Regions from separate parts of the Streptacidiphilus sp. MAP12-16 genome, predicted to be linked through region 2. Evidence: riboswitches for the same ligand, from Rfam matches in the RefSeq annotation. Region 2 holds a riboswitch; each other region holds the start of a gene.
What was found. Region 2 has a riboswitch for cyclic di-AMP ahead of ABIA33_RS05425 (transglycosylase family protein). Riboswitches for the same ligand answer to the same signal wherever they lie in the genome.

Region 1 (9,620 bases), on a different contig from region 2:
TCGCGGGCGTGCCGGGCGGCGTCGATCGCGCTCGCCACGTCCAGGCCGACGCCCGCCATCACCTCCGCGCGGCCCTCGACCGCCGTCACGGTGGACTCCACCGCGCGGCGGGTCTCGGCCCGGTTGAGGGTGTAGAACTCGCCGGTGTTCCCGTTCGGGGTGACGACCTCCACGCCGTGCTCCACCAGGCGGTGGATCAGTGTGGCGTGGATGTCCCAGTCGACCTGCTCGCCGTCCGCCCGGAACGGGGTCACCGGAATGGCGACGACCGTCGACAAGCGGGCACGCAGCAGGTCCAGCGGCGGGGCCGGGTCCGGTGAATCCGAGGTCTCCGAGGTCTCCGAGGTCATGGGTCTGCCCTACTCCGCTTCGTTCTCGGGGAAGTTGCGCGCCACGAAGGCGCTGATGTGGCCGCGCATCAGCTCGCGTACGAGATCCGCGTCGCCGGCCTGTGCGGCCCGCAGGATCTCCCGGTGCTCCTGGGCCTCCCGCTGCCAGGACGGCTGCCGGGCCCAGGCCGCGCTGGACACCAGGGCCGTCTGGTCCCGCAGCTCATCCAGCGACTTCACCAGCAGCGGGTTGCCGCAGCCCGCGTAGAGGGCCCGGTGGAACGCCCGGTTCGCCAGCGAGCGGTCGGCCGCGTCCGCGGCCTGGTCGGCCCGTTCCAGCGCGAGCGCCGCCTCGCCCCAGTCGCCGCTGGACACCACTGCCGTGCGCCCGGCCGCGACCGGCTCCAGCAGCAGGCGCATGTCGTATACGCAGCGCGCCAGCTCCCGGTCGACCTCGCGCACCGCCGCGCCCCGGTAGGGGCTCATGGTCACCAGGCCGGAGCCGGCCAGCGTCTTCAGCGCCTCGCGCACGGGTGTCTTGGAGACCCCCAGACGCTCGGCCAGCTCGGTCTCGACGAGCGCCTGCCCAGGCTTCAGCTCTCCGATGAGGATCGAGTGCTTGATGGCGTCCAGCACCGCCTCGGTCCGGGACGGGAGGGCGCCGGGCCGGGAGCGGCCTGGCTGGGCGAGTGTGTCGGACACGGTTCCGGCTCCAGGGGTGTGCGTCGGGCGAAGCTGGTGCCTCGGCGGGCCAGAAGCCCGGATCGAGATCTCATATATGATGTGCCGCAGACGCTAGGACCGGCCGAGAGAGGTGTCAAGGGTCACAGCACCCAGGACCCTCCAGCCTTCAACCCGTGCCACCACGCTTGCGCGATCCATCGACGGGGGATTCAGGCCGCCGTAACCTCACAGCTCGTCATATATCAGACGTCACCAAGGAGAATCCTCCTACGTGGCCGCCACCCGTCCTGCTCGCGGCAACTGACACCCGTTCAGCCCGGACTCTGGGGGAGCGACCCCCGCCACCGCCCTCCCGGGCCAATAGCTGGCGCTGCGTCAATTGTGCATCTACCTATGCAAACAGTACTTTCAAATCAAGTAGTACCTATATAGGAGAATACGGACATTACGCCAACCTGTGCTTCCTGTGGCCATCGTCACAGGAAGTTGCGGTACAGGCCTCCTTCTGCTTAGCGTGCAGCCTGTTCGCACTTAGCGGAACCCAGAACTCCGGAACGCCGAATCCTGCCGCCGGAGGCCAAGGGCGCTCACAACCACCCACGACGGCAGGGGCGGGGGAACCAGGTAAGTCGCCGCAGCCCAACGGGCTGCGGCTTGGGGTGAAGCCGTGCTCAGCGCGGCCGGGCTACCTCACGGCCCGAATCCGACAGCTCACCTCGCAGGCGTCGGAGAGGATTCCTGCCATGCTTCTGTCCGGAAACGGCCGCCATCGTCGCCCCCGCACGAACCAGACCAAGCGCCTGGTCGCCACCGCCGGTGTCGCCGGTGCGGGCATAGCCCTCCCGCTGGTCGGCACGACCAGCGCCTTCGCCGCCCCGGTCTCGACCTGGGACGCAGTCGCCCAGTGCGAGAGCACCGGCAACTGGTCCATCAACACCGGCAACGGGTACTACGGCGGACTGCAGTTCTCCGCCTCCACCTGGGCCGCGTACGGCGGCACCCAGTACGCCGCCACCGCCGACCAGGCCACCAAGGACCAGCAGATCGCCGTCGCGGAGAAGGTCCTCGCCTCGCAGGGCCCGACCGCCTGGCCCATCTGCGGCCCCCAGGCCGGCCTGAGCCAGGGCGGCGCACCCGCCAACGTCAGCACCGCGGCAACCGGCTCCAGCACCACGTCCGTTCCCAGCAGCCACACCGCCTCCGCCCCGGCCGCGGCCAAGCACGCGGCGACCTCGGGCACGGTGAAGCACGCGACCGCGCAGCCCGCCGCCAGCGGCGGCACGTACACCGTCGTCTCCGGCGACTGGCTGTCCACCATCGCGCAGTCCCACCACGTGTCCGGTGGCTGGCAGGCGCTCTACCAGGCGAACAAGGCGACTCTGACCTCCGGCCCGAACCTGATCTACCCGGGCCAGCGCCTGGTGCTCAGCGGCGGCCAGGCGACCACCTCCGCCGACCACGAGGACTCGGCCCCGGCCTCCTCCTCGACTCAGAGCAGCAGCACCCATTCGGCCGCGCCCTCGACGTCGAACGCGACCTCGACTGGGACCTCGACCTCGAACGCGACCAACGCCTCCGCCTCGACCCTCACTGGCGACCCGCAGTCCATCGCCGCGCAGATCGTCCCGGCCGACCAGCTCGCCTCGTTCGACCAGATCATCTCCCACGAGAGCAGCTGGAACGTCAGCGCGACCAACCCCTCCTCCGGTGCCTACGGCCTGCCCCAGGCCCTGCCCGGCAACAAGATGGCCTCCGCCGGCGCCGACTGGCAGACCAACCCGGCCACCCAGCTCCGCTGGGCCCTGGACTACATGAACACCACCTACGGCAGCCCCAACCAGGCCTGGGCCTTCTGGCAGGCGCACAACTGGTACTGATCGACCCGAGAACGAAGAGCCCGGCATGCAACCTGACGCATGCCGGGCTCTCCGCACGCTCCCTCAGCGCGCCCGGGCGAGAAAGACATCGGTGACCTGGAGCACGTCGATTCCTCCGCCATGGTCGTCGAGCACGCGGCGGGTCTCCCCGAGTGCCTGCTTCTCCTACTATGTCGGGCATGAACACTGGGGGGCCGGCGATACGGCTCATCGACGACCGCTTCGAACTGCTGCAGCAGCTGGGCGGCGGAGGCATGGGCCTGGTCTGGCGGGCGCGCGACATCGCACTCCAGCGCGAGGTCGCGCTCAAGGAGGTCCGCCCGCTCGACCCGGCGATGGCGGCCGCCGACCCGGCCGGTGCTCGGGAGATGCGCGAGCGAGTGCTGCGCGAGGCGCGGTCCCTCGCCCGGCTCCAGCACCCGAACGTCGTGACCATCCATCACATCGTCGACACCGACGAGCATCCGCACCCCTGGCTCGTCATGGAGCTGGTCAGTGGCGGCAGCCTCGCCGACCGCCTGGCCCGCGACCCGCTCTCCGTTCCGGAGGCCGCCAGGATCGGACGCGGTGTGCTCTCCGCCCTGCGCGCCGCCCACGCTGCCGGCATCCAGCACCGGGACGTCAAACCCGGCAACGTCCTGCTGCGCACCGACGGCACGCCCGTCCTCACCGACTTCGGCATCGCCGCCATGCACGGCGCCACCGCTCTCACCGCCACCGGCTCGCTGATCGGCTCACCCGAGTACATCGCACCGGAGCGGATCCGCGGCGAGGAGGGCAACCCGGCCTCAGACCTGTGGTCGCTCGGCATGATGCTGTATGTCGCCGTCGAGGGCTACCACCCGCTGCGCCGGGCCACCACGCTCGCGACCCTCGCCGCAGTGCTCGACGAACCGCTGCCGCCGCCGCAGCGCGCTGGGCAGTTGGGCCCGGCGCTGTCCGCCCTCCTCGCCCGGAACCCTGCAGCCCGCCCGGACGCCGACCGACTCGACCGCCTGCTGGCGGCGGCCGAGTACGGCGGGGGCGCCGCGCCGACCGACGCCCCGCCGACCAGGGAGCCGACGTTCCTCGACACCCCGAAGCCCGCCACCCCCGCCGCCACCCCCGCCGCCCCCAGTGCACCGGCCGACCGCAGGCCCGACCAGCTGTCGTTGGTGAAGCACCCCGCCCAGCCGTCGCCCCCGCCCCAGCCCCCGCCCCACCGCAGACGTGCCGCGGTGCTGACCCTCTCCATCGCCGCGGTCGCCCTGACCGGCACCCTCGCCTGGAACCTGAGACCGGGTCACAGCACCGCCACCGGCGCGGCCGGCAGTACCAGCAGCCCCGTCCAGGGCGTGACCACCTCCGGCGGTCCCCAGACGACACCCGTCCCCGCACCGACCGCTCAGCCGGACCTGCTCACTCCCGCCGGGTTGCGCGCCACTATCAAGGCGATGCGCCCGCTGATGGCCGGCACCAAGGTCGAGGAACTCGACGTCTACCCCGGCTACGCGAGCGCCGACGTTCCGACCCAGGCCGATCCGGCGCTGTACGACCGGATCGACTACCGCGACGGCAGCGCCACCCGCTCCCCGGGCGGCACGGTGATCTCCGACAGCAAGCCGGTGGACCTGCAGGGCTTCGACTGGAACGTCCTCCCGGCGCTGCTCATGAAGGCCCAGGCGACCTTGAACGTCCCCCATCCGACCAGCCGCTACATCATCGTCGGCCCCGACATGTTCGACGGCACACCGACGATCCGGGTCTACCTCGCCGACGACTACGGCAGCGGCTACCTGTCGGCCGATACCAAGGGCGTCGTGAAGAAGACCTACCCGCGCGGCTCCTGAGCGCCCCGTCCGCTGCTACTCCTCCTTCGCGACGGCCGTGACCCACTCGTCGACCGTGGCGGCCTCGGCCACGATGCCCTGCTGAACGTCCATCACGAGGAGGGCGCTTTCTCACATGCCTGCTGTCCTTTGAGCGAGTCGGTCGGATGGTCCGATCCGGCTTTGTGGTGGCGACCGCGCAGCGCCGAGGCGAGCGCACCGACCAGGGCCATGACCGCGGCCACGCTGAAGACGGTGACGAGTCCGTGGTGGAACGGTCCGGAGACCAGAGCCGGGAAGAAGCGCGTTCCGGTCAGCGTCCGCACGCTGCCGGCGGGCAGGGTGTGCAGGACGCCGCTGGGTCCGAGCAGGTTGCTGATCGGGTTGTCGCCCAGGAACGTGGCGAACAGCGTGCTCACCGGCGGCAGCCCGGCGACCTGCGTGGCCGTCCCCGGGGGCACCCCCTGTCCCTGCAACCCGCTGTTCAGTGCGTGCGGGAGCGTCCCGCCCAGGCCGGCGATCATCAGGGAGAAGAACAGCCCGATCGACAGGGCGGTGCCCGAGTTCTGCAGCGTCGAGCGCATGCCCGAGGCCACCCCGCGCTGCCCCGGCGGCACGCTGCCCATGATCGCCGAGGTGTTGGGGGCGGAGAACATCCCCTGCCCGAGCCCGCTGAACAGCAACAGGGCGGCGAACGCCGGATAGGGGAAGTTCACCGGCAGCAGAAGCAGGCCCACGAACGCGACGGCCACCACGACCAGCCCGGTGGTGGCGAAAAGCCGCGCGCCGAAGCGGTCCGAGAGGTAGCCGGACGTCGGCCCACCGATCAGGAACCCGATGGTCAACGGCAGCATGAAGATACCGGCCCACAACGGGGTGCGCGCGAAGTCGTAGCCGTGCAGCGGCAACCAGATCCCCTGCAACCAGATGATCAGCATGAACTGCATGCCGCCGCGGGCGATCGACATGAGCAGAGCCGCCACGTTGCCGGCGGCGAAGGCGCGGCTGCGGAACAGTCCGAGCCGGAACATCGGCTCGGCGATCCGGGTCTCGGCGATGCAGAACGCGGCGAGCAGCAGCACTCCCGCCCCCATCCCGCCCAGCACCCAGGGATTGGTCCATCCGGTCGACCGGCCGCCGTAGGGCTGGATGCCGTAGGTGACGGCGGCGAGCAGGGCGGCGGCCCCCGTGGCGAAGGTGATGTTGCCGACCCAGTCGATGCGGCCGGGACTCCGGGATCCGGTCTCGCGCAGGCTGCGGTAGGACCAGATCGTGCCGGCCACCCCGATCGGGACGCTCACCCAGAACACCGCACGCCAGTCGATGGTGGCCAGCAGGCCACCGAGGAGCAGTCCGAGGAACATGCCTGCCAGCGCGGTGATCTGATTGACCCCCAGGGCCATTCCGCGTTGCCGGGAAGGGAAGGCGTCGGTCAGGATCGCCGCCGAGTTCGCCGTCAGCATGGACCCGCCGACGGCCTGCACCATCCGGAAGCCGATCAGCCACAGTGCGCCTCCGCCGCCCTTCAGCGGATCGACCGAGAGGGCGAGCGAGGCGCAGGCGAAGATCGCGAAACCCAGGTTGTACATCCGGACCCGGCCGAACATGTCGCCGAGACGGCCGAGGGCGACCACGAGCACCGCGGAGACCAGGGTGTAGCCCAGGATCATCCAGAGCAGGTAGCCGATGTTGCCGGGCGCCAGCGGGTCCAGGCCGATGCCGCGGAAGATCGCCGGGAGTGAGATGATCACGATCGTGCCGTCGATCGCGGAGATCAGCACGCCCATCGTCGTGTTGGACAGCGCGACCCACTTGTAGCGTCCGCCCCCGCCCCTGCCCCCGTCGCCTGCGCCGCCTCCGTCGCCTACGCCGGTGTCGCGTTCGTCGGCCGCGTTCCGCCGCCGGGGTATCACAGCCGCTCCCCGAGCCGGTCGAGCAGCGGCAGCACCGCGAGCAGTTCCCGTCGCTCGGCGGGAGTGAGCTCCTGCTCGAGGACGGTGCTCAGGTGCTGCACCGATTCGGAGCGGCGGTCGGCCATCACCTTGCGGCCGGCGTCCGTCACCGAGACCACCGCACGGCGGCCGTCGGCGGGATCCTGACGACGGCTCACCAGACCGCGCAGCTCCAGCGCGGCCAGGGTGGTCGCCATGGCCTGTGGGCGCACCCGCTCCGACTCGGCGAGCGACCCTGGGGAATCCGGGCCCTCCCGGTCCAGTCGCGCCAGGACGGACGACTCGGACAGGGTCACCTCCCCCACGGTGTGGGCCTGCCGCATCCTGCGCGCGATGCGCCCCACGGAGAGCCTGAGCGCCGCTGCGACCTCGGCGGCGTCGTCTGCGGGTGGTCTGGTGTCATCCATAGATAGTAACAATAGCTTAATCAATCCATCGTAACTACTACGCCGGGTCCAGGTCCCGGAACAAGCGCGTGTGCCCGGCCCGAAGGGTCGGGCCGGGCACACGCGACGAGCTGCGGTCGGGTCGGGTTCAGCCGGTGAAGGCCGCCGTTCCGTTTGGGGTTCCGAGGCCGGTCGGGCCGTCGTAGCCCGCCCCGGCGTTGCACAGGTAGGAGGGCGAGCAGGTGCCGTTGGCTCCGGAGGTGACGTCGTAGAGGGACGAGGTGTTGGCGTACGCGTCGGAGGCGGGCACGGTGCTGCTCCCAGGCGTTCCGGCGAGTGCGTACACCGAGGCGATGATCGGGGAGGAGGCGCTGGTGCCGCCGTAGACGTTCCAGCCGGAGGCGCCGTAGGTGTCGTAGACGGCGACTCCGGTGGCGGGGTCGGCGACGGCGGAGACGTCGGCGACGGTGCGTCCTGAGCAGCCGGTGTCGGTCTGCCAGCTGGGCTTGGACGAGTACTGCGAGCAGCCTGAACCGGTGCCGTTGCCGCCGGCAGTGGTGCCCCAGACCGATTCGGTCCAGCCGCGGGAGCTGGAGTCGGCGCTGAGCGAGGTGCCGCCGACGGCGGTGACGTAGGGCGAGGCCGCGGGGTACTCCACGCCGTAGCCGGCGTCGCCCGCGGAGGCGGTGATGGCCACGCCGGGGTGGTTGAAGTAGCTGCTGTCGTAGCCCGAGTCGGAGGAGGACTCCGAGCCCCCGTAGCTGTTGGAGACGAAGCTCGCCCCGAGCGAGACGGCCTCGTTCACCGCGGTACCCAGGTCGTCCATGCTCGCGGAGTTGGCCTCCACCAGCAGGATGTTGCAATTGGGGCAGGTGGCGCTGACCATGTCCAGGTCGAGTGATATCTCACCGGCCCAACCGCTGTCGGCCGTGGGGTAGCTGGTGCCACCGGTCTGGTCGACCTTGCTGAAGCAGCCGCCGGCGCTGGTGCAGGCCGGCAGTCCGTACTGGCTGCGGTAGGCGGCGAGGTCGGACTCCGCGTTGGGGTCGTCCATGGCGTCGACGATCGCGACGGTCTCCCCGGAGCCGTTGGACGCCGCGGCGGAGCCCAGGTTGTAGGCGCTCTGGATGTCCGTGGGCCCGTAGCCGGACGGGGTGGCCGCAGCGGCGGCGTTCGCGGACAGGCCGGAGACGCGCCCGGCCGCCTTGGACGTCGCGGTGGTGCCACTGGTGACGCGGAGCGCGTTGCAGGCCATGTAGCCGCGCTTCTTCGGCACGGCGCAGGAGCGGGTCCAGGTCACATGGTGGTGGTGCGCCCGGGCAGTTGACGCCGCGCCCGCCGGGGCGGCTGCGCCGAGTCCGGCGACCGCGAGCCCGACTGCGGCGGTGAGGGCGATGACGGCGCGGCGGGCGTGCACCGTGAAGTAGTTGATGCGCAAGGCGCAGACTCCTCTGGAACGTGGGGGCTGGAGCTGGGCGTAGGGGTGGCGACCCGGCGGGCTTAGTAGATCATGCACATGACAGGCAGGTTGCCGCCTCTGGACTTCCTGCTGACACAGAGTTCTCCACGCCGCTAACGCCTCGCCGACGCGGCGCTAACGTCCCTGCCGGCGCCGCTGCCGATCAGCCCGGCACCGACGGCACGTCGACGAGACCCGCTGGGGTGCACGTACTCGGGCGTGCGTACTCAGGCGCACCGGGCGCGGTTGGGACCAGGATGGGCGCCATGCTCAGCGACATCGCCCGCCGCGTCGTCCCCGCCCTCGGGCGATTCCAGGTCACCACCGACCACACGCACCCAATCGCGCCCGGCAGCATCGTGGCCGCGAACCACAGCTCGCTGATCGACCCGGGGCTGGTACTGGCCGCGCTCGCCCGCGTGGACGCGCGCGACCCGGTGGTGCTGGCAGCGGCCGGTCTGTGGCGCGTCCCTCTGCTGGGCACCCGGCTGCGCGCGGAGGGCCACATCCCGGTCCACCGCGGCGGCCCGCGCGCCGCCGAGGCACTGGAGTTGGCGGCACAGGCCATCGTCCGCGGGCGGATCGTGGTGATCTACCCGGAGGGGAGACTGCCGCGCCGACGCGACTCCGCCGACTGCGATCCCGAGCCCTTCCGCTCCGGCGTGGCCCGGCTCGCCCTGGCCACCGGGGCTCCCGTCGTCCCGCTCGGGCAGGTGGGCGCCCGCCGGGTCGTCTCCGGTGGGCGGATCAAGCAACTCGCCGGTGTGCTCACCGCGCCGCTGCGTCGACCCCGGCTGCACGTGCACCTCGGCGCTCCGCTCCACCTCACCGGCTCGCCGGACCAGGCCACCGCTCAGGCGCACACCGCCGTCGCCGCAGCCCGGCTCACCGCCGCCGAGCACATCGCCGTGCGCACTCGCGTGGAGGGGGAAGCCACGGAGGCGCTGCGGCTATAGACCGACCGGCACATGGGGGGTGGGTGAAGGAGCGGGGCGAGAGAGGGGGCACCCCCGGACGAAGTTTGGGGGAGAGTCTGGGCGGGGCGGAGGAAGGAGCCATTGCGGAGCACTGGCGACTGACGACAACCCGGTCAGGCGAGAGCCTCCCCCACCCTTCGGGCGGGAG
Region 2 (9,620 bases):
GGGTTCGACGCCCAGGATCGCGCGGACGCCGTCCACGAACTCGGCGCGGTTCTCGGCGTCCCTGGACGCGCTGGTCGCGACGAAGCGCAGGTGCCCGGCGTCGAGATGGTCGATGCCGTGCGCCGCGATGGCGGCGGCGTAGTCGCGGCAGGCGGCGAAGGTGCGCTCCAGCGCCTCCGGCGCGAGGCGGCCGGTGCGGTCCACGCCCTGGCCGAGCCGGACGATGGTCATCCGCCGGTCCAGCTCCCGCAGTTCGCCCGTCCCGGGATCGAGGTCGGCGACCAGCAGGCGGATGGAGTTGGTGCCGCAGTCGATCGCGGCGACGCGCTGGAAGCTCACTTCTCGTCCTCCTCGAGGGGCTTGAACGCGAAGTGGCCGTCGCCGGCCTCGGACCGCACCACGGTCCAGCCGTCCTCCTCGGAAGGCGGGCCGGGCACCACCACGCACGGGCCCTTGCGCCACCACTCGGGCAGCTTCGCCAGCGCCTCGTCGCCCAGCGGGTTGACTCCGGGCCCGGCCGCCAGTGAGTGGCCCACCAGGACGTGCAGGCACTTCACCCGGTCGGGCATCCCGCCCGCGCTCGGGAAGCCCTCCAGCACCTCGATGGCGTCGCGCTTGGCGATGTACTCCTCGTGCGCCCGCTGGTAGGCGGCGGCCAGCTCCGGATCCTCGGCGAGGCGCGCGGTCTGTTCCTTCATCAGACCGTCGGCCTCCAGCGTGCCGATCGCGGAGGCGGCGCGCGGGCAGGTCAGGTAGTACAGGGTGGGGAACGGGGTGCCGTCCTCCAGCCGCGGGGCCGTCTCCACCACGTCAGGGAGGCCGCAAGGGCAGCGGTGGGCGACGGCGCGCAGCCCGCGCGGCACCCGGCCGAGCTGGGCGGCGACGGCGGCGACGTCCTCCCGGGCGACGGCAGGGGTGGCGAAAGCAGCGGCAGGGTCGGGGTCTTGCGAGGTCATCTTCAGGGCCTTCTTCAGTGCGGGGCGTTCGTCAGTGCTGGGCTGCTTCAGTGCGAGGCCGCTTCAGTGCGAGGCTGATGCTGCGTCGGCGGAGTCCAGCGACTCGAAAAGGCTGTCGTACCAGGGTGGCTTCACCGCGCCCGGCTGGGCCTGCGGCGTGGCCGAGCCGGCGGCGCCCGTGCCCGTGCCCGGGTCGACGGAGGTGAACGGGGTCTCGCCCGGGAAGCCGTAGTGCAGCCGCTCCCTGGCTTGCGCGGTCACATATGCCGGGTCCTGCCAGCGGGACTTCTCCCGGAGCAACTCGTCCACCTGCGCCTGGGCCTGCTCGGCGGCGGCACGCTGCTGGGCGATCTGGGCACGCTGGGCGATGAACTCGCGGGTCGGGTAGGCCAGCGCGGCGACCAGGGAGCACAGCACCAGAGCGAGAACGGCGGCGCGGCCGGTGAAGCGCGGCCTTCGGCCGGGGCCCTTGCCGCTGCCCGTCCCCTTGCTGCCGCTCACGTCGTCGCCCTCCCGATCGATGCCTGTGCCCCGCCGTCCCACCCTAGAGGGTGCGGACGGCGGGGCACGGGATCTGTGTCAGCTCAGGCGGACGGCGTGAAACGCGGGAACGCGCCGCGGCCGGCGTACTCGGCGGCGTCGTCGAGGATCTCCTCGATGCGCAGCAGCTGGTTGTACTTGGCGACGCGCTCGGAGCGGGCCGGGGCGCCGGTCTTGATCTGGCCGCAGTTGGTGGCGACGGCCAGGTCGGCGATGGTCACGTCCTCGGTCTCACCGGAGCGGTGCGACATCATGCAGCGGAAGCCGTTGCGCTGCGCCATCTCGACCGCGTCCAGGGTCTCGGTGAGCGAGCCGATCTGGTTGACCTTCACCAGCAGGGCGTTCGCGGCGCCCTCCTTGATGCCGCGGGCCAGACGGACCGGGTTGGTCACGAAGAGGTCGTCACCGACCAGCTGGACCTTGTCGCCGAGCTTGGCGGTGATGGTCTTCCAGCCCTCCCAGTCGTCCTCGAACAGCGGGTCCTCGATCGAGACCAGCGGGTACGCGGCGACCAGCTCGGCGTAGTAGTCGGTGAGCTCGGCGGCCGACAGCGACTTGCCCTCGAACTGGTATGCGCCGTCCTTGTAGAACTCGGACGCGGCGACGTCCAGCGCCAGCGCGACGTCCTTGCCGGGGGTGTAGCCGGCCTTCTTGATCGCCTCGACGATGAGGTCGAGGGCCTCACGGTTGCTGTCCAGGTTGGGGGCGAAGCCGCCCTCGTCGCCCAGACCCGTGGAGAGACCGCGCTCCTTCAGCACGCCCTTGAGGGTGTGGTAGACCTCGACGCCCCAGCGGACCGCCTCGGAGAAGGTCTCCGCGCCGATCGGAGCGATCATGAACTCCTGGATGTCGACGTTGGAGTCCGCGTGCGAGCCGCCGTTGAGGATGTTCATCATCGGGACCGGCAGCACGTGGGCGTTGGGGCCGCCCAGGTAGCGGAACAGCGGCAGGTCGCTGGCCTCGGAGGCGGCGTGGGCCACGGCGAGGGAGACGCCGAGGATGGCGTTCGCGCCCAGCGAGGACTTGTCGGGGGTGGCGTCCAGGTCGAGCATGGCCTGGTCGATCAGCCGCTGCTCGGTGGCGTCGTAGCCGACGAGCTCCGGGCCGATCTGCTCGATGACCGCGAGCACGGCCTTCTCCACGCCCTTGCCGCCGTAACGGGACTTGTCACCGTCACGCAGCTCCAGGGCCTCGAAGGCGCCGGTCGAGGCGCCGGACGGAACGGCGGCACGCCCGGTGCTGCCGTCGTCGAGGCCGACCTCGACCTCGACCGTGGGGTTGCCTCGCGAGTCGAGGATCTCCCGGGCTACGACGACGTCGATGGACGGCACAGGCATCTCCTTGGTGGATTACTCCGGTGGGCTCTTCCCCCTGAGCCTATCCGCAGCGGAGGGTCCGACCACCCTGACCCGACGCGAGTCTCACCTGACGGAGCCCCTACCCACCAGTAGTTCACCTGGTGGGTAGGGGCTCCGTCAGGTGAGGTGCCCGCGGTGCGGCTGTGGTCAGCCGACCTGGAGCTTCTGACCGGGAAGGATCAGGTCGGGGTTCCCGCCCACGGTGGTCTTGTTCTCCTGGTACAGCGGCTGCCAGCCGCCGCTGAGGTGGGCGGACCGGGCGATACCGGACAGAGTGTCACCGGGCTTGACGGTGTAGTTGCCGTGGCCGATCTGCGGCTTGGCAGCGGAGGTCGGGGTCGCCGTCGGAGCGCTGGAGGTGTGCGTGCCGGTCGAGGTGTGGGTGCCGGTCGACTGGTGGTGGGTGACCGACTTGTGCGTGGTGGTCCCGGTCGAGGTGTGCGTCGGGGACGCGGTGTCGAGGGCGGGCGCGGAGCCGCCCTGGCTGAGTCCGGCCTGGGGGCCGCAGACCGGCCAGGCGCCGACGCCCTGGGAGGCGAGGACCTTCTCGGCTATCGCTATCTGCTGGCTCTTGCTGGCGTGGTCGGCGGTCGGCGCGTACTGCGTGCCGCCGTACGCCGCCCAGGTCGAGGCGGAGAACTGCACCCCGCCGTAGTAGCCGTTGCCGGTGTTGATGGACCAGTCGCCGCCGCTCTCGCACTGCGCGACACGGTCCCAGGTGGACACGGAGGCGGCGGAGGCGCTGCTCGCCGCGATGAGCGGCATGGCTATGCCGGCCGTGCCGAGGCTTGCGGTGGCGACCAGGCGCCGGGTCTGACTGGTGCGGGGCTTGCGATGGCGGCCGGAAGACGCGTTGAAGACCATGTCAGGGTGTCCCTCTCCGACGCCTGCGAGGTGAGCTGTCGGGTTCGGGCCGTGAGGTAGCCCGGGCGCTGACGCGCCTTCACCCCCAGCCGCAGCCTTGCGAGCTGCGGCAACTTACCTGGGTCCCCCGCTCCTGCCCGTTCGAGAAGTCGAGTTCCGCCCCCCGGTTGGGCAGGACTCGGCGTCCCGCGAGGCGGCCGCCCGCGCATGCGGGCGTTCCGGGCAGGCTAGGCAGAGAGGCGCATGATTCACAAGGCACCGCCGGTGTTCAAGTCGCTTGCTGAGAGGCGAGAACCCTCGCGACCGACCACTGACGATGCCACTCCAGCAAGAGCTTGCGGATCACGTCGCACCCGAGGATCGGGGTAAGACCCAGAGGTGGGGCGGCTGTCGCCAGCGCTGCCTCGATGCGTTTCACGGCGTGGGTGAACGTCGATTCGTCCGGTGCGACTCCCAGAGTGAGTGCGGCGCGAATCACATCGGGGTAGACCGACTGCGCGCGCTCGTACGCCAGATAGTGCTTCAGATCCCGCTCCAGACCGAACGCATGGGCAGGGGACACCTCGGTGACGGCGTCCCGCCAGGCGGCGATGACCTGTCGCTCCTGCGCCGCTGGATATCGCATCCGGCACAGATGGGTCGCGAGATCGTACAGCGGGTCGCCGAACATCGCGTGCTCCCAGTCGATGACCCGAAGCCGATCGGCCGTGTCGATCACGATGTTCTGCCGGTGCACATCCGTGTGCAGGAGGCTGAACGGCCGCCCCTGCAGCTTGGGCAGCCCGGCGCCGAAGCGACTCATGGCGTCGTCGCCTACGCCCAGTTCGCGGAGCAGCCAGCCGAACTCGTCCCGATGGGCATCAGCCAGCTTCGTCTGGGCGAACTGCACCAGGCTCCCCATGAAGGCCGAGGAGTCGCCCTCAGGGGCCCACGGTTTCGGGAGCGGCGGCAAGTCCTGCCGCTCGAAGCGAACCAGTTGAGCGAAGAAGCGCGCGATCTGGTCGACATACGACGCCGGTACGATCGCCCCCGCGGGAACCCGATCCGCGAGCGTCCAGCCCTCGACGTAGATGAGCACCGCCGTGCCGTCAGGATCGGTGTGCAGCACCTGTGGGACGTCGACGCCCCGTCCACGCGTGGACGTGCGACGAACGTCCTCCAGGACGCGCAGCACGGCACTCTCATTCGGCCAGATTCGCCAGACCATCTCGGAAGTGGGCCGGCGGACGCGGAGCAGCTCGGGAGCGGACCGGCGGACCCGGAGCAGGAGGGAGGTGCCGACGCCCAGTCCGAGGGTGCAGGCGTCCTCCGGGGTCAGCCGCACCCGATAGTTCCGGTTGTGGAAACCACCTGTGGAGACGACTCTTCGCCGTACGGAGTTGACCAGATCGTCGTAGACAGCCTCGGGTGCCCGAACCACCACGGGCTCCACACCTGCGGTCGGAGAAACGAGGTCACTGCTGATGATGATGGCAGCTCCTGGCACTCAGGAAGATGGCTTGGTTTCTGCACCGGACGGGGCCGAGTTTGAAAGCCACCCTAGTGGGGAACGAGGTTGCCCGCGCCTCGGACACGGCTCCGTTACCACGATGTAGCACGGCGTCAGAGGCGGGGCGCCCAGCACAACTCATCGAGGTGCGCGATCAGGTGTCGGACACCTGCCGCTCGCAGGCGCGCCTCCGTCCTCTCGGTCGGCGCGAAGCCGAGAAACCGCACCTTCGCGGAGGCGGCTGCCTTGAAGTCGGATTCGGAGTCACCGATCATCAGACACCGGTCAGTGACCCTGCAGCCCAGCCCGTCCAGGGCACGGGCGACGCAGTCAGGGTCCGGCTTCATGAAGTCCGGGTCGGGATTCCGACCGTAGATGTGCCCCTGAAAAGCGGCTCTGAGTCCGCTGGACTGCTCAAGGGCCAGGAAGGCGCGTATTGCCTCGGGGGCGTTGTTGCTGGTGATCGCGAGTCCACGGCCCTGCCGGATCAGCTCGCCGACCAGCGCGTCCGCGCCCTCGGTGATGACCGCGCTCTTCGCGGCTGTGCGCTCCTCCCGGACCAGGGCTCGCTCCGTGGCGCTGACCAGCCGCTCTACTTCGCTCCTCGAACGGGCCGGGTGTCTCCGCAGGAGGCTGCGGAGCTCGGCCACCATCCCGTGCGGATCTGTCGGATCGGAGAAGTCCAGTTCGCCCAGCAGGAGTTCAGCCGACAGGAGGTCGAGCAGCCTGGAGGCGATTCCTTGCGCCTGACGCCCTGCGAAGAGATCCACCAGTGGACCGTCGAAGTCGAAGAGCACGTAGTCCACACCGTCGAAGAGCTCGGCGAGAGGGGGGCGAGCGGGGGGTCGGATCCAGTTCACCAGACGAGTGTCCGTGTAACTCGGTTATCAGACCAGAGGATCCCCGGCGAGCTGGTCCGCATCACCCGGCCACTCGACCGCGATCGTGTTCCAGACCGACTCGAACCATGTTTGGGCTTTGCGCGCGGCGGAGGGACGTTGGCGGATCAGCGAGGCGTCCAGGCCCATCAGGTCGTAGATCTCCAGCAACTCGGTCTCGCGGCCGTCCTCGCTCACGGGGACCTCCACCGGAGCCCTCTCGACCTCGTACCAACCACGCAGGGCCACCTCGCGGTTGATGACGTAGAGCTTGACCTGCGGGGTCATCGGAACGGCCATCACCTGGAGCGACGCCTCCGGAACCACCTCGCGCACCCGCAGTTCGTTGACGGCCTCCTGAAGAACGTCCACGAATCCCGTGGTCATCCTGCGAAGCCGCTCCAGCGGGCGGGGATCCTTCGGGTTGTCGACGGCACGCGGCAGCGCGAGGCGCACGTCCGTCGTCGGCAGAAGGAGCCGGATCTTCAGGGAGTCGGGGTGGAAGCTCCTTGCCAGTTTGAGCCGGTCGAGCCGGGGCTTGAGCAGTGTGGTGAGCGTCTCCGCGCTGAAGCCGAAGAAGTCGATGGTCACGTGCTCCTCTCGGAGCGCGTCGTCGAGGTAGTGGTCGAGGGCGATGATGGCCGGCTCCAGTTCGTCGCCGTCTCCCCCTTCATCGCCGCCCTCACCTGTCGTCTCGGCGACGAACGATCCGCTACCTGTCGTGGAGGTGATCAGACCTTCCGCGCGAAGCTCCCTGAGCGCCCGCTGGACGGTGTCTCGGGAGACGTCGAGCCGTTCCGACAGAGCGTGCTGGGAGAGCAGCCTGGCGCCTGGCTGAAGCTGTGCGATCTCGGCGCGGAGGGCTTCCACCACGCGCTGAACGGAAGACTGCGACTCTTGGCTCACACCGGCCTCCATACCCACCCATGCCAGGTTACAACTTTCAGCCAGCTATGGGGAGCCGCAGACCTCTTGACTGCTTGTCAGTTTATCGATCAGCCAAGTTCGGAATTCTGACAGTAGAGACCAGGCAGCTTGCGGCAGATGCGCGTAGATCTGACCGAACCTGACTGGCTTGGGGATCCGCGTGGCCGAAGTCGACGATGCCTGACGCCTTCACGTGCCCCACCCCCCATTCGAGCGGGGTCCACTGGAGGTATCCATGAAGCCGAGGTCGCCCAAGGAAGCCCTGTACGTCTTTCTGCTGATGCTGCTCAACTACCGGCTCCAGCAGCACTGCAGCGAGTTGTGGTTCCTGTTCGTCGCACCGAACATCCTGCTCAGGGGCCAGAGCGGGGACATCGCGATCAAGAGCTGCCTGACCGTGGTAGGCGCCTGCCTGGTGGCCTACCTACTGCACATCATCTGACTGACCCTCAGGTGTGAAGCTGACTGGAAGCTGGCGTAGGCCGCGCATGATGAGGCCGCCGCGCCAGCGGAGGTCGGCGGGGGTGGCGGCGAGTTGGAGGTCGGGGAGGCGGCAGAGCAGGGCGGCAAGGGCGTACTGGGCCTCGAGGCGGGCCAGCGGGGCGCCGATGCAGTAGTGGATGCCGAGGCCGAAGCCCAGGTGCGGGTTGTCGCGGCGGGTGAGGTCGAGCAGGTCGGGCTGGTCGAAGCGGGCCGGATCCCGGTCGGCGGCGGCGAGGACGACCAGGACCGGGTCGCCGACGGCGATGTCCTGGCCGCCGAGGGTGATCGGGCTGGTGGCGAAGCGCCAGGTGGCGAGCTCCACCGGACCGTCGTAGCGCAGCAGTTCCTCGACGGCGGTGGCGAGCAGTCCGGTTTCGCCCCGGTGCAGCGACGCCTGGAGTTGCGCGCGCTGCTCGGGGTGCGTCAGCAGCGCGTACAGGCCGTTGCCGATGAGGTTGACGGTGGTCTCGAAGCCGGCGAAGAGCAGGATGAAGGCCATCGCCGCGGCCTCGTTCTCGGTGAGGTGTTCGCCGTGGTCACTGGCGCGGATCAGGTCGGAGATCAGGTCGTCCCCGAGGTCGGCGCGCTTGCGGTGGATCAGTTCCGCGAGGTACGTCCGTATCTTCTTCACGGAGCGGGCCACGCCGCCGCGCGGGCCGGCGCCCTGTCCCGGCTTCTCGTGTCGCAGCATCATGCCCGCCCAGTCGCGGAAGTCGTCCTGGTCCTCGGCGGGGACGCCGAGCAGGTCGCAGATCGCGTAGATGGGGAGCGGGAAGGCGAACTCGTGGATGAGGTCGGCCTCGCCCCCGGAAGCGAAGGAGTCGATCAGCCGGTCGGTGATTTCCCTCACTCGGGGCTCGAACGAGGCGACGCGGCGCGGGGTGAACGCCTTGGAGACGAGGCGGCGCAGCCGGGTGTGGTCGGGCGGGTCGATGTTCAGCAGATGGGTCATCAGGTCGGCACTGCGTTCGCCGGGGATGCCGACGCGTCCGGAGCGGTGCGCCTGGGTGCTGTGGTTGCTCGGGTTCTTGCTCAGCCTGGCGTCGGCCAGGGCCTGCCTGGCGTCGGCGTAGCGGGTGACCAGCCAGGCGTCGACGCCGCTGGGCAGGGTGGTGCGGTGCACGGGCGAGTGGGTGCGCAGCCAGGCGTACGCCGGGTAGGGGTCGGCGGCGAACTCCCAGGTGAAGAGTTCCGGGGCGGCGGGGGCGGCGGCTGGCGGTTTGTGCACACCTTGACGGTAGCCGGAGGTTGGCTTGCATCTCGGACGGGCACTGTTGCGTTGGCTGGTCGGATGCCTACGATCACCGGCAGTGCACGGGCCTGTGCGGGGGCCCGTCGGGAGGAGCGGGACATGCAGATACGCGGAGCCGTCGTGGTCGTGACCGGTGCGGCCGGTGGAATCGGGGCCGCACTGGCGCGGCGGTTCGCCGCGGAGGGCGCCCGCGGGCTGCTCCTCGCGGACCTGGACGCGAGCCGGGTCGAGGATCTGGCGCTCGAACTCGACCGTGACGGTTGTCACACCGTCGGTGTCGGCAGCGACGTGTCGCGGGAGAGCGACGTGCGGGCGCTGGTGGAGACCGCGGAGAAGCACCTCGGCCCGGTGGACCTGTTCTGCAGCAACGCGGGCATCGGATCGGGCGCGGGCATCGAGGCGTCCAACGAGGTGTGGCAGGCGTGCTGGGACGTCAATGTGATGGCGCACGTGTACGCGGCGCGGGCCGTACTGCCCGGGATGCTGAAGCGAGGCCGGGGCTACCTGCTGCACACGGCCTCCGCCGCCGGGCTGCTGCAGATGCCCGGCGACGCGGCCTACACGGCGACCAAGCACGCGGCGGTGGCCTTCGCCGAGTCGTTGGCGGTGACCTACGGCGACCGCGGCATCAAGGTCAGCGCGCTGTGCCCGCAGGGTGTGCGGACGGGCATGACGGAGAACCCGGCGGTGGAGGCGGTGCTGAGCGCGTTCGGCGACATGCTGACGGCCGAGCAGGTCGCCGACGCGGTGATCCAGGGACTGGCGGAGGAGCGCTTCCTGATCCTGCCGCACCCCGAGGTTGCCCGATATGAGCAGGGCCGGGCCGCCGACCGCGACGGCTGGCTGGAGGGGCTGCGCCACACGGTCGCCAAG
Region 3 (9,620 bases), on a different contig from region 2:
CCGCTCGCTGTCCAGGCACGCGTTCGCCCGTGACGTCCGGCGGCTGCTGCCCACCGTGTCGGCGGCCGACCTGCTGCCCGCCCCGGCGGGCGTGCGGGCCCAGGCCGTCGGTCGGGACGGGGCGCTGCTGGACGACTTCGCCTTCGCCGAGGGGGCACGCACCGTCCACGTGCTCAACGCCCCCTCTCCTGCCGCGACAGCCTCACTCCCCATCGGCCGTGAGGTCGCCCACCGCACCCTGGCCGCGCTCGCGCGCGGCTGATGTTCGAGGGCGATTTCCCCGGGTCGTTAGACTGGGCCCCATTGTGACCAGCCACCCCACTCCCCCAGTCGATTCCGCGCGCCCTGGCGGGCCGGTGTCCGCCGAGCTCCACCGGGAGCAGCGCATCCGCAGCTTCCACCCCCGCAAGGGCCGCATGAGCGACGCCCAGCGCGCGGCGCTCGAGCGAATGTGGAAGGCCTACGGCATACGCGTCGACGGCCGGGACCTGCTCGACCTCGACGCCTTCTTCGACGCCACCGCTCCCGGTCTGCCGGTCGTCCTGGAGATCGGCTTCGGGATGGGCGACGCGACCGCGACGATGGCCGCGGCCGACCCGTCCACCGGCATCCTCGCCGTGGACGTGCACACCCCGGGTCACGGCAACCTGCTGCGCCGCATCGAATCCGACGGCCTGGAGAACGTCCGCCTCGCCGAAGGCGACGCGGTGGTCCTGCTCCGCGACCAACTCCCGCCCGACTCGCTGGCCGGGCTGCGCATCTACTTCCCCGACCCGTGGCCCAAGGCCAGGCACCACAAGCGGCGGCTGATCCAGCCCGGCTTCCTCGCCCTGGCCACCTCCCGGCTGCGCCCGGGCGCACTGGTGCACTGCGCGACCGACTGGGAGCCCTACGCGGAGCAGATGCTCGAGGTACTGAGCGCCTCGCCGGAACTCGAGAACCTGCACCAGGACCGGGAACCGGGGTACGCGCCGCGTCCCGACTGGCGGCCGGTGACGAAGTTCGAACGGCAGGGCATCGCCAAGGGTCATGTCGTGCACGACCTGCTGTTCCGTCGTCGCTGACCAAGCCCGTGCGGGACCAGTGGGTGACCGGTGGGCAGCCCTCGAACGAACGGGCGGAACGCCTTACCGGCAGATCCGGGCCCCCGCTACAGTCGTACGGTGAGCAGCCCGCAGCCGGACCCGTCCGCGTCCGCCGACATAGCCATGCCGCAGGCGCAGTCTGTGCAGGGGACGCCTCCTGTGCCGCAGGCCGAGGACCAGCCGCAGTTCCAGCTGACCGGCAACTTCCGCTACAAGCCCCGCCGCAACCCGTTCGACAGCAAGGTGCTGCGGCTGACCGCTCTGGTCGTGCTGCTGGTGCTGTGCGGGGTGGCGATCCTGGCCCTGGTGCAACGGCAGACCGGAACGTCCGGCCTGCTGGTCGGGGTCTGCCTGGCGGTGCTGCCGGTGCCGCTGGTACTGGGGGCCTTCTACTGGCTGGACCGGGTGGAGCCCAAGCCGCTGCGCAACCTGCTGTTCTGCTTCGCCTGGGGTGCCTGCGCGGCGACGCTGGTGGCGATCCTCGCCAACACCTGGGCGACCTCACTCCTGATCAGTCATCAGATCGGCAGCGGCGAGACGCTGGGCGCCAGCCTGGTCGCCCCGCTGGTGGAGGAGTCCGCGAAGGGCTCCGCGATCCTGCTGCTGTTCCTGTTCCGGCGGCGCGACTTCAGCGGCATCGTCGACGGCGTGGTGTACGCGGGCTTCACCGCGACGGGCTTCGCTTTCACCGAGAACATCCTGTACATCGGCCGCTCCGTGCTCGACGGGAACAAGGACGGGATGGGCTTCGCCCAGACCGTGGTCACCTTCATCCTGCGCGAGGTGATGTCGCCGTTCGCGCATCCGCTGTTCACCTCCATGACCGGGGTGGGCTTCGGCATAGCGGCGATGACCCGCAAGCGCTGGATCGCGATCCTGGCGCCGATCGGCGGCTGGATCTGCGCGATGTTCATGCACGGGACCTGGAACGGCTCGTCCGTGCTGGGGCCGCTGGGCTTCATCGGCGTGTACTTCCTGTTCATGGTGCCGGTGTTTGGCCTGATGGTGTGGCTGGTGGTGTGGTCCCGCCGGAGCGAGCTCAAGGTGGTCGAGCGGCAGCTGCCGGTGTACGCGGCGGCGGGCTGGATCGCACCGCCCGTGCCGCTGGTCCTGTCGGCGATGCGGACCCGCAGGCAGGCGCGGGACCTGGCCAAGTTCACCCAGGGGTCGGCCGGCGACAAGGCCATGCGGGAGTACCTGAACTTCGCGACCTCACTGGCGTTCCTGCGGCAGCGCGCGGAGCGGGGGCTGGCCGGGGTGGACTTCGTCGAGCGGGAGCAGGAGCTGCTGCACCATCTCTGGGAGCGGCGGGACCGGGTGGCCGAGGTCTTCGCCCGGGTGGGCGCGCAGGAGTGGTACCGGACGCACCCGCAGACGCGTCCGGCCTACGGTCATCCGGGGATGCCCCCGATGCAGGGCCCCGCGATGCAGGGCGTGTACGGCGTGCCACGGGCGTACGGCGCCCCGGGCGGCTACCCCGCGCCGGGGTACGCGACCGCCCCCGCGCCGTTCCTCCCGGCCCAGCCCGTTCCGGGGTACGGCGGGTACCCGGCACCGGGGCCGGTGCCGGGCGGGTACGGCTATCCCGCTCCCGGGCCGGTCCAGCAGGCGTACCCGCCGCAGTTCGTACTGCCGCAGCCCCAGGCGCCCCAGCCTTACGGATATCCGCAGACCCAGCCACAGCCCGTGCCGCAGACACTGACGCAACCCCAACCCCAGACTCCGCCGGAGACCCCGGCGCACTTCCCGTCCCAGGAGCGACCCGCCGTCGCGCCCGCGGACCCGCCGTCCGAGCGACCGCTCGCACCGCAGCCGATCGCGCAGCAACGGATCGCGCAGCCGTCCGATGATGTGCCGGTCGAAACCGAAGGGGTGGAACCCCAGCTGGAGTCCCCGGTGGAGCCGCAGGTGGGACCCCGCTCCGACGGCGCGCACTGACGGCGCGCACACCTGTCACTCGCGCCGTCGGCGGATCGCACCGGAACCATCGGAGGTCCTTGCCGCGTTGTCCCTCGTAACCCCCGCACGCAGCGTGCGGAGACGCCGATACAGCGTCAGGAGGCCCGCGGATGACAGACGGCATCTATCGCATGGCCGTGGCCAGTGGCCATGCACACAGAGACACGGTCTCGCTCGCGGGGCAGCAGGTCAGACACTGGCTCAAGGCGCAGCACTACGAGGATCCCGGCGCCGAGGACGGACGTCACCGGGTCGGTCCGCAGGCGGTCATGGACTGTGCGCTCAAGGACCGGGTCCGAGGCGCGGGGGGCGCGAAGGAATCGGTCGCGCGCTGGCGACTACGCGAGTTCACTCCTCAGGGCATCTGGCAGACGTCTCTGATCATCAGCACTCCGCAGGGCGGTCCCACCTGGGTACGGCTGGACGCCGAGCAACTCCCGGTTCGGGGCACCTCCGCGACCAAGGCACCCGTACCGGCACTCGCCCGGGGCCTGCTGGACGTCATCTCCGCCACCGAGGGGACGCACACCGGCGCGGCACGGCTGCACGGGATGCCCACCGTGATCGAACGGGGCGACGTGGACGAGGTCCTCGACGAGCTGTGCGATCCGGAGCGACGGATGCCCATCGTCGTGGCAAGCACCCCGCCGCGAGCCGACTTCGAGGACTGGCTCGCGGAGACTGTCGACCCGCTGCTGCGCGGCTGCGCCGGGTTGGCCGTGCTGTACGCCCTCTCCCCCGGCGCCGAGCGGGACTTCAACCGCGCGCTGGAGCACCACCGGGTCTACGGCGGTGCCGTACGCACCTACCTGCCTGGCCTGGACCCGGCCTGGGCCCCGGAGGCCCAGCGGCACCGGGTGATGGGCCGGCACACCCTGGACACCGACCTGCGGCGTGCCGCGGGCCTGCTCGCCTGGCTGCCGCGCCGCCTCGCCGTCCAGTCGCCGCTGCCGGACGCCCTCACCGGACTACCCCCGCTGCGTGCGCGTGGCCTGCGGGACAACGCGCAGAGCGCAGCCGAGATCGACGAAGTGCAGCCCGGCTCCCTGCTGGTGGACCACCACGAGGAGGAGGCACACGAGGAGCGGGCGCGCGCCGAGGAACTTCAGGAGGTACGGCGCTGGCTGCGCGACGCGGAGGAGCGGGAGTCGCAGCTCGCGGCCGAGTACGACGAGCAGTACAGCGAGCTGCGGGAGGCCCGCACCCAGGTCCGCTCGCTGCGCGGACGGCTCGCCGAGGCGGGCCGGGCGGACGAGCTGGAGACGACGACGGTCCCGGGGGGGACGCGGGACGACCCCGTCTCCTTCGCGGAGCTGGTTGACCGGATGGACGAGTTCCCCCGGCTTGCCTTCACCGGTGACCCCCGCCTCGCCAGGGAGCTGGACGACCAGACCGACCACCCCACCTGGGTCCGGATGGCCTGGGACGCGCTGCTCGCACTGGAGGACTACGCCGCGGCGGCGGTCCACGGCGCGTCCGGCGGCGACTTCCGCCGCTGGTGCGAGAACACGCCAGCCGAATGCCATGTCTTCCCGCCGCGCAAAGTGATCCGCGACGAGTCCCGCACGGTGCGCACCAACGGCAAGTGGAAGGGCGAGCGGGAGCTGCCGGTGCCGGTGGACGTGAGCCCGACGGGCAAGGTCTTCATGGGCGCCCACCTCCGCATAGGCGGTGGCGGCACCGCCCCGCGGCTGCACTACCACGACGACTGCTCGGGGACGGGGCGGATCTACATCGGCTACATCGGGCTGCACCTCCACAACACCAGGACCAACTGACCCCATGCCCGGGGGTCCGGGGGTCGCCCCCGGGGGATGGAGCATCGGCTACATCGGGCTGCACCTCCACAACACCAGGACCAACTGACCCCACGTCCCGGGGGTCCGGGGCTCGCCCCCGGGGGATGGAGCATCGGCTACATCGGGCTGCACCTCCACAACACCAGAACCAACTGACCCCACGCCCCGGGGGTCAACCGGGACCCGCTGGCGAGCCCCTCGGGTTAGGGTCGTGGTCGGACTACTGCAGGAGGTCGTACGGAGATGGCACGGATTCCCTCTTCCCTGGTCGCGGCGAGCGGACTCGTCGGCGGATTCGGGATCGCCCGGGCGACCAAGAAGCGCGAGCTGGGCGGGGTGGCGCTGCTGGCGGCGGGGGCCGTGGCCGCGACCCAGTGGAAGCGGGCCGCAGGCCCGGGCACCGCGGTCGCGCTGACCGGGCTCTACGTCGCGGCCTTCGCGGGCTCGCACCCGCTCGCGAAGAAGCTCGGCGCCTGGCCCTCCGTCGGTACCGTCGCCGCAGGCGTGGCCCTTGCGTCGTGGGCGGCCGTGGACCGCCGCGTCTGACAAGCCCACTCAACCCCAGGCAGGCTGACTCAGGCAATCCGGCCCAGGCAGGCTGACTCAGGCAGGCCGACTCAGGCAGGCTGACTCAGGCAGGCCGACTCAGGCAGGCCGACGGTCCCGGTGTCGGGGGGTGTCACCGGGACCGTCGGGGTTCAGGGGCGCGCATATGCTGGCGCGCTTCGGTTCCTGCTACGGAGTCAGAGCGAGAGGCCGTGCTCAGCCAGCCACGCCGCCGGATCGACGGGCTCCGCGCCTCCCGGCCGCACCTCCAGGTGCAGGTGGGGGGCGGTGACATTGCCCGTCGCGCCGACTCTGCCGATGGGCTGGCCCGCGGTCACCTCGCCGGAGCCGACGCCTATCGCCGACAGGTGGCAGTACCAGACCTCGGTGCCGTCGGGCAGCGTCTCCACCACGCGGTATCCGAAGGCTCCGGCCCAACCGGCGGACGTGACAGTACCGTTGCCGATGGCGACGACCGGCGCACCGCTGGGGGCGGCGAAGTCCTGTCCGGTGTGCAGGTGTGCCCAGTAGGAGTCGGACTGCCCGAACCCCGAACCGGTGACGGCGCCTGCGACCGGGGCAACCAGGTCGCCGAGCCGCAGTCCCGCATCCCTGGCGTCCTGCGCGGCCTGTGCGGCGGCCGCTGCCTCCGCCACCGCCTGCAGGGCCAGTGCCTGCTTCGCCGCCGCAACCTGCGCAGCCTGGCGCCGGGCCGCGTCGTCCGCGGTCGCTCGCTGCTGCGCGGCCTGGATCCTGATCCGCTCGGCCAGCGCCGTGCCGGGGTCGGTCGCGTGCGCGGCCGTGGAGTTCACGGTCAGCGTCCGGGCGAACGGAGAAGTCTGGGCGTGCTCCTGGGCGATCAGCGTGCCCTTCGCGCTGCTCCCGGGATCGTTCGCGGCGGCGGAAGCCGGTGCGGCCAGGCCGATCGCGCCGGTGGCACCGACAGCGGCCATCGCCGCGATACCCAGGACGGTGGACGGCGCAATGCCTGTGAGGCGCTGCGGTGTCGCGTCGGGTATCTGCTCGGACCTCTGCGGCTGCACGGGTGCCCAGGCGGGCTGGTACGACGCCACGTTCGGCGTGCTCCTTTCCTTCCCTCTCGCCGACCGGGTTAGCTGACGGGTTCGGAGAGGAAGGTCTCCTACAGCCGACTTCGGCTGATTCACCCCAGGTACGTGGTTCCCCGGTTCCAACTGGATTAGGCGACTGCGCGCGACGCCGTCCGTCGAACGGCAGAACTTCGCGTTGCGTTATAGAAAGGTAATCCCAGTGACGGTTGAATCCAAGCGATCCAGGCGGTGCAGTTGAGCAGGACCCGGACCGTTACTTGATTTGTCCGATTTCGCCCGGACTTGACCCCTCCTGACCCTCCATCAGGCCGCTCCACTCAGCGCACCAGGCAGAACTCGTTGCCCTCGGGGTCGAGCATGACCTGGAACGCACCCTCCGCGTCGTGCTGGACCTCACCGACCGCCTCCGCTCCGCGATCGATCAGCTCGGCCCGGACCGTGGGGATGTCGTCGACCTCGATGTCCAGGTGCAGTCGGTTCTTCTTGCTCTCCTTTCCCTCCGTGACGGCCTGGAAGGCCAGCCGAGGCTGTCCGCCCGGCGGGTCCAGGTAGGACCAGTCGACCGAACGGTCGACTGGGAAACCACCCATCAGCACCGCCCAGAAGCGAACCAGCCGCCCGGGATCCGAGCAGTCCACGACGATCTCGTCCAGCCGCCCGAGGCCCTTGCCGCCCTCGGTACTGCCGCCCGCGCTGCTGCCCTTGTCACTGCCCTGGCTCATATCGCCAAGCTAGCGCCGCACCAGCCGGTTCAGGGAGATGCGCGCACAAGGCGCCCCACCGAGCCGGCCAGGATCTTCTGCAGCAGGCTGTAGGCGAGGATCGGCAGCAGCACCAGTGGATGGTCCGGCATTCGTGTCGCGGCGACGACCGCGCTCGCGCTGCTGTTGTTCATCCCGGAGGCGTAGGTGAGTGCGATCGCGTCCGCTCGGGGGATCCGGAGTCGGCCCGCCATCACCCAGCCGGCAAGGAACGAGCTTCCGCACATCAGCGTCGCCGCGACGACGACCAGGACGAGGAAGTCCGGGTCTGGCCGCTCGACCACCTGCCGCAGCGCCCCGCAGGCATTGGTGTAGCTGAGGGTGATCACGACGGACAGGTTCGCCAGCCGAATCGCAGGGAGCGCCCGGTGTATCGGCACGCCGAGGCGTGCGAACAATTGCCCGGCGAGCAGGCCGAGCGCACAGGGCACGACGACGACCAGAACGGCGAAGAGACTGCTGGCCGTGCGCGCGATGGCGTGCAGGTCGGCGGCATAAGCGCCGTCGGTGAGGAAACCGCCCAGGTGCAGGCCGAGCGGGATGGTCAGCGGGCTGAGCAGGGTGGAGCCGACGACCAGGCCCAGGCTCAGTGTCGCGTTGCCCTCGCTGCCCTGCGCGAACACCGTTGCTCCCGCGGCCACCGGCATCGCCCCGATCAGGGCCAGCCCGACCAGCAGGCTCTGTGCCTCCTTCTGGTTGTGCCATCCCTGGGCCGCGACCGAGCCGGCTGCGAGCAGGACCGTGGGGAGCAGCGCGTTGGAGAGGATGCCGACGAGCAGCGGCCCGGGTCGGCGTAGCAGCCGAGGCAGTTGCTCGGCCTTCGCGGTCAGTCCGGCATTGAAGATGATGACGGCCAGCAGTCCCGCCTGGAGCGGGAAGGAGGCGGCCCCGACCCGGCCCAGCGAGACTCCCCGGATCGCCTCACCCGGCTCGGGCAGGGCTGCGGCGAGGACATAGGCCCCCACCATGATCCACAGAAGCTGCCGCTGAAGCCCCGCCCCCACGCGGGCGAGCAGCCCCCGAGCACCGTGCCCGGGCGTTGTCCCGGATACGAGCGTGTGCAGTGCTGCGCCTGGGCCTGGGCCCGGGGCCGAGCCTGGACCTGGACCTGGAGACGCGGATGCGGGTACCAGTCGACGAGTGTGTGCCATGGCGCTGTGCCCTCCGTCCTGAGATGGCAATGGCTCTGCCTGCGGCCCGGAGTGGGCGTACGCCTGTCGTTCAGTGACATGAGATCAGAGAGCCGCGTTCACAGTCCTCCCAGAACGCCCGAAGTCATTCAAACGAGCGGATTACCGACCATCCGGGAATAGGCCACTCAGCCCGAGCCGCTCTGCATCGGGTAGAGCCAGTCCACCAGCGTGTTCGCCAGCTGGTCCGAGGTGAGCGCCCTGGCGTTGGCGAACTGCCCGTCCTCGGCGGGGCGACGGATCGATCCGTCGGGCGCCAGCAGCACCAGCGCCGGGATTCCGCTGCGGCCCAGCGTCACATACGTCGCGGCGAGCTGCGTGTTGCGGTCGAAGTGCCCCACGTCCACCGTCACCAGGTGGTAGTTGCGGGAGAGGATCAGGTTGACGCCGGGGGTGTCCACCAGGGCGGAGAGCGCCCGGCAGTCCTCGCACCAGTCGGAGCCGAACTCCACCAGTACGGGGCGGCCGTCCGTCCGGGCGGTGGCGAGGGCGGCGGAGAGGGCCACCTTGGAGTCGGCGGCCGGGTCGTAGCGGTCGGGGACGGCCGCGGGGACGACGCTCGGCAGCGGCAGGAACGGCCTGGCCAGCCCCAGCGAGTCGCTCGCGCCGGCCGGTCGGGACGCGCCGCTCGGGGCGTACTGGCCTCGCGCCCCGTTCCCGGACACGGTGATGCAGCCGCTGAGGCCGAACAGGGCCGCCGCCACGACGCAGACCAGTGCCACCCGCCCGGTCAGCTCCACCACCTGACCTTCATGACACACCCTCTTCGCATGAACCCGAGGTGCGTCACGCACCCTTGAAGATCATTTGAACAGAGGAACGGGCCACTGACGGGACGACAGCGCGGAGGCCACGCCCCGATCACCCGTACGGGGGATGTGGTCGAACGAAGCTACGCCGAGTTGGCAGCCATGGCAGCCAATGGCAGCCATCCGGCGAGGCGGACCCGTCAGGCGAGCGTCAGATAGGCGAGGCTGCCGAGCCCGGCCACAAAGCAGTAGATCGCGAAAGGCGTCAGCGTCCGCGTCTCGAAGTACTTCGTCAGGAACCGCACCGCGATGTACCCGGCCACGAAGGCCGCCACGGCTCCGGCCAGCACCTGGCCCCTGATGCCGTCCCCGGCGTGCCCGAGCAGCGAGGGAACCTTGAGCAGGGCCGCCGCCCCGATCACGGGCGTCGCGAGCAGGAAGGCGAAGCGCGCGGAGTCCTC

Region 1: it holds a riboswitch for cyclic di-AMP, as region 2 does, so the genes downstream of both, ABIA33_RS32965 (transglycosylase family protein) here and ABIA33_RS05425 (transglycosylase family protein) in region 2, are expected to answer to the same signal.
Region 3: it holds a riboswitch for cyclic di-AMP, as region 2 does, so the genes downstream of both, ABIA33_RS35785 (M23 family metallopeptidase) here and ABIA33_RS05425 (transglycosylase family protein) in region 2, are expected to answer to the same signal.

The regions. Positions count from the first base shown of each region.
Region 1 is NZ_JBGCBY010000035.1:34,321-43,940, reverse strand. Features, by position in the region: gene ABIA33_RS32975 (dihydrodipicolinate synthase family protein) at 1-350, opposite strand, end outside; gene ABIA33_RS32970 (GntR family transcriptional regulator) at 360-1,031, opposite strand; cyclic di-AMP (ydaO/yuaA leader) riboswitch at 1,559-1,751, shown strand; gene ABIA33_RS32965 (transglycosylase family protein) at 1,757-2,890, shown strand; gene ABIA33_RS32960 (serine/threonine-protein kinase) at 3,070-4,719, shown strand; gene ABIA33_RS32955 (MFS transporter) at 4,812-6,485, opposite strand; gene ABIA33_RS32950 (MarR family winged helix-turn-helix transcriptional regulator) at 6,608-7,057, opposite strand; gene ABIA33_RS32945 (peptidase S8) at 7,185-8,468, opposite strand; gene ABIA33_RS32940 (lysophospholipid acyltransferase family protein) at 8,762-9,451, shown strand.
Region 2 is NZ_JBGCBY010000003.1:335,539-345,158, reverse strand. Features, by position in the region: gene ABIA33_RS05445 (exopolyphosphatase) at 1-339, opposite strand, end outside; gene ABIA33_RS05440 (DUF501 domain-containing protein) at 336-956, opposite strand; gene ABIA33_RS05435 (septum formation initiator family protein) at 1,020-1,457, opposite strand; gene eno (phosphopyruvate hydratase) at 1,541-2,827, opposite strand; gene ABIA33_RS05425 (transglycosylase family protein) at 3,002-3,718, opposite strand; cyclic di-AMP (ydaO/yuaA leader) riboswitch at 3,724-3,880, opposite strand; gene ABIA33_RS05420 (phosphotransferase) at 3,987-4,925, opposite strand; gene ABIA33_RS05415 (HAD family hydrolase) at 5,321-6,067, opposite strand; gene ABIA33_RS05410 (winged helix-turn-helix domain-containing protein) at 6,095-6,958, opposite strand; gene ABIA33_RS05405 (hypothetical protein) at 7,248-7,454, shown strand; gene ABIA33_RS05400 (cytochrome P450) at 7,437-8,723, opposite strand; gene ABIA33_RS05395 (SDR family oxidoreductase) at 8,847-9,620, shown strand, end outside.
Region 3 is NZ_JBGCBY010000043.1:23,450-33,069, reverse strand. Features, by position in the region: gene lhgO (L-2-hydroxyglutarate oxidase) at 1-262, shown strand, start outside; gene trmB (tRNA (guanosine(46)-N7)-methyltransferase TrmB) at 219-1,064, shown strand; gene ABIA33_RS35800 (PrsW family glutamic-type intramembrane protease) at 1,164-3,023, shown strand; gene ABIA33_RS35795 (hypothetical protein) at 3,155-4,822, shown strand; gene ABIA33_RS35790 (hypothetical protein) at 5,087-5,389, shown strand; gene ABIA33_RS35785 (M23 family metallopeptidase) at 5,587-6,462, opposite strand; cyclic di-AMP (ydaO/yuaA leader) riboswitch at 6,475-6,604, opposite strand; gene ABIA33_RS35780 (VOC family protein) at 6,777-7,181, opposite strand; gene ABIA33_RS35775 (bile acid:sodium symporter family protein) at 7,211-8,188, opposite strand; gene ABIA33_RS35770 (thioredoxin family protein) at 8,539-9,153, opposite strand; gene ABIA33_RS35765 (undecaprenyl-diphosphate phosphatase) at 9,360-9,620, opposite strand, start outside.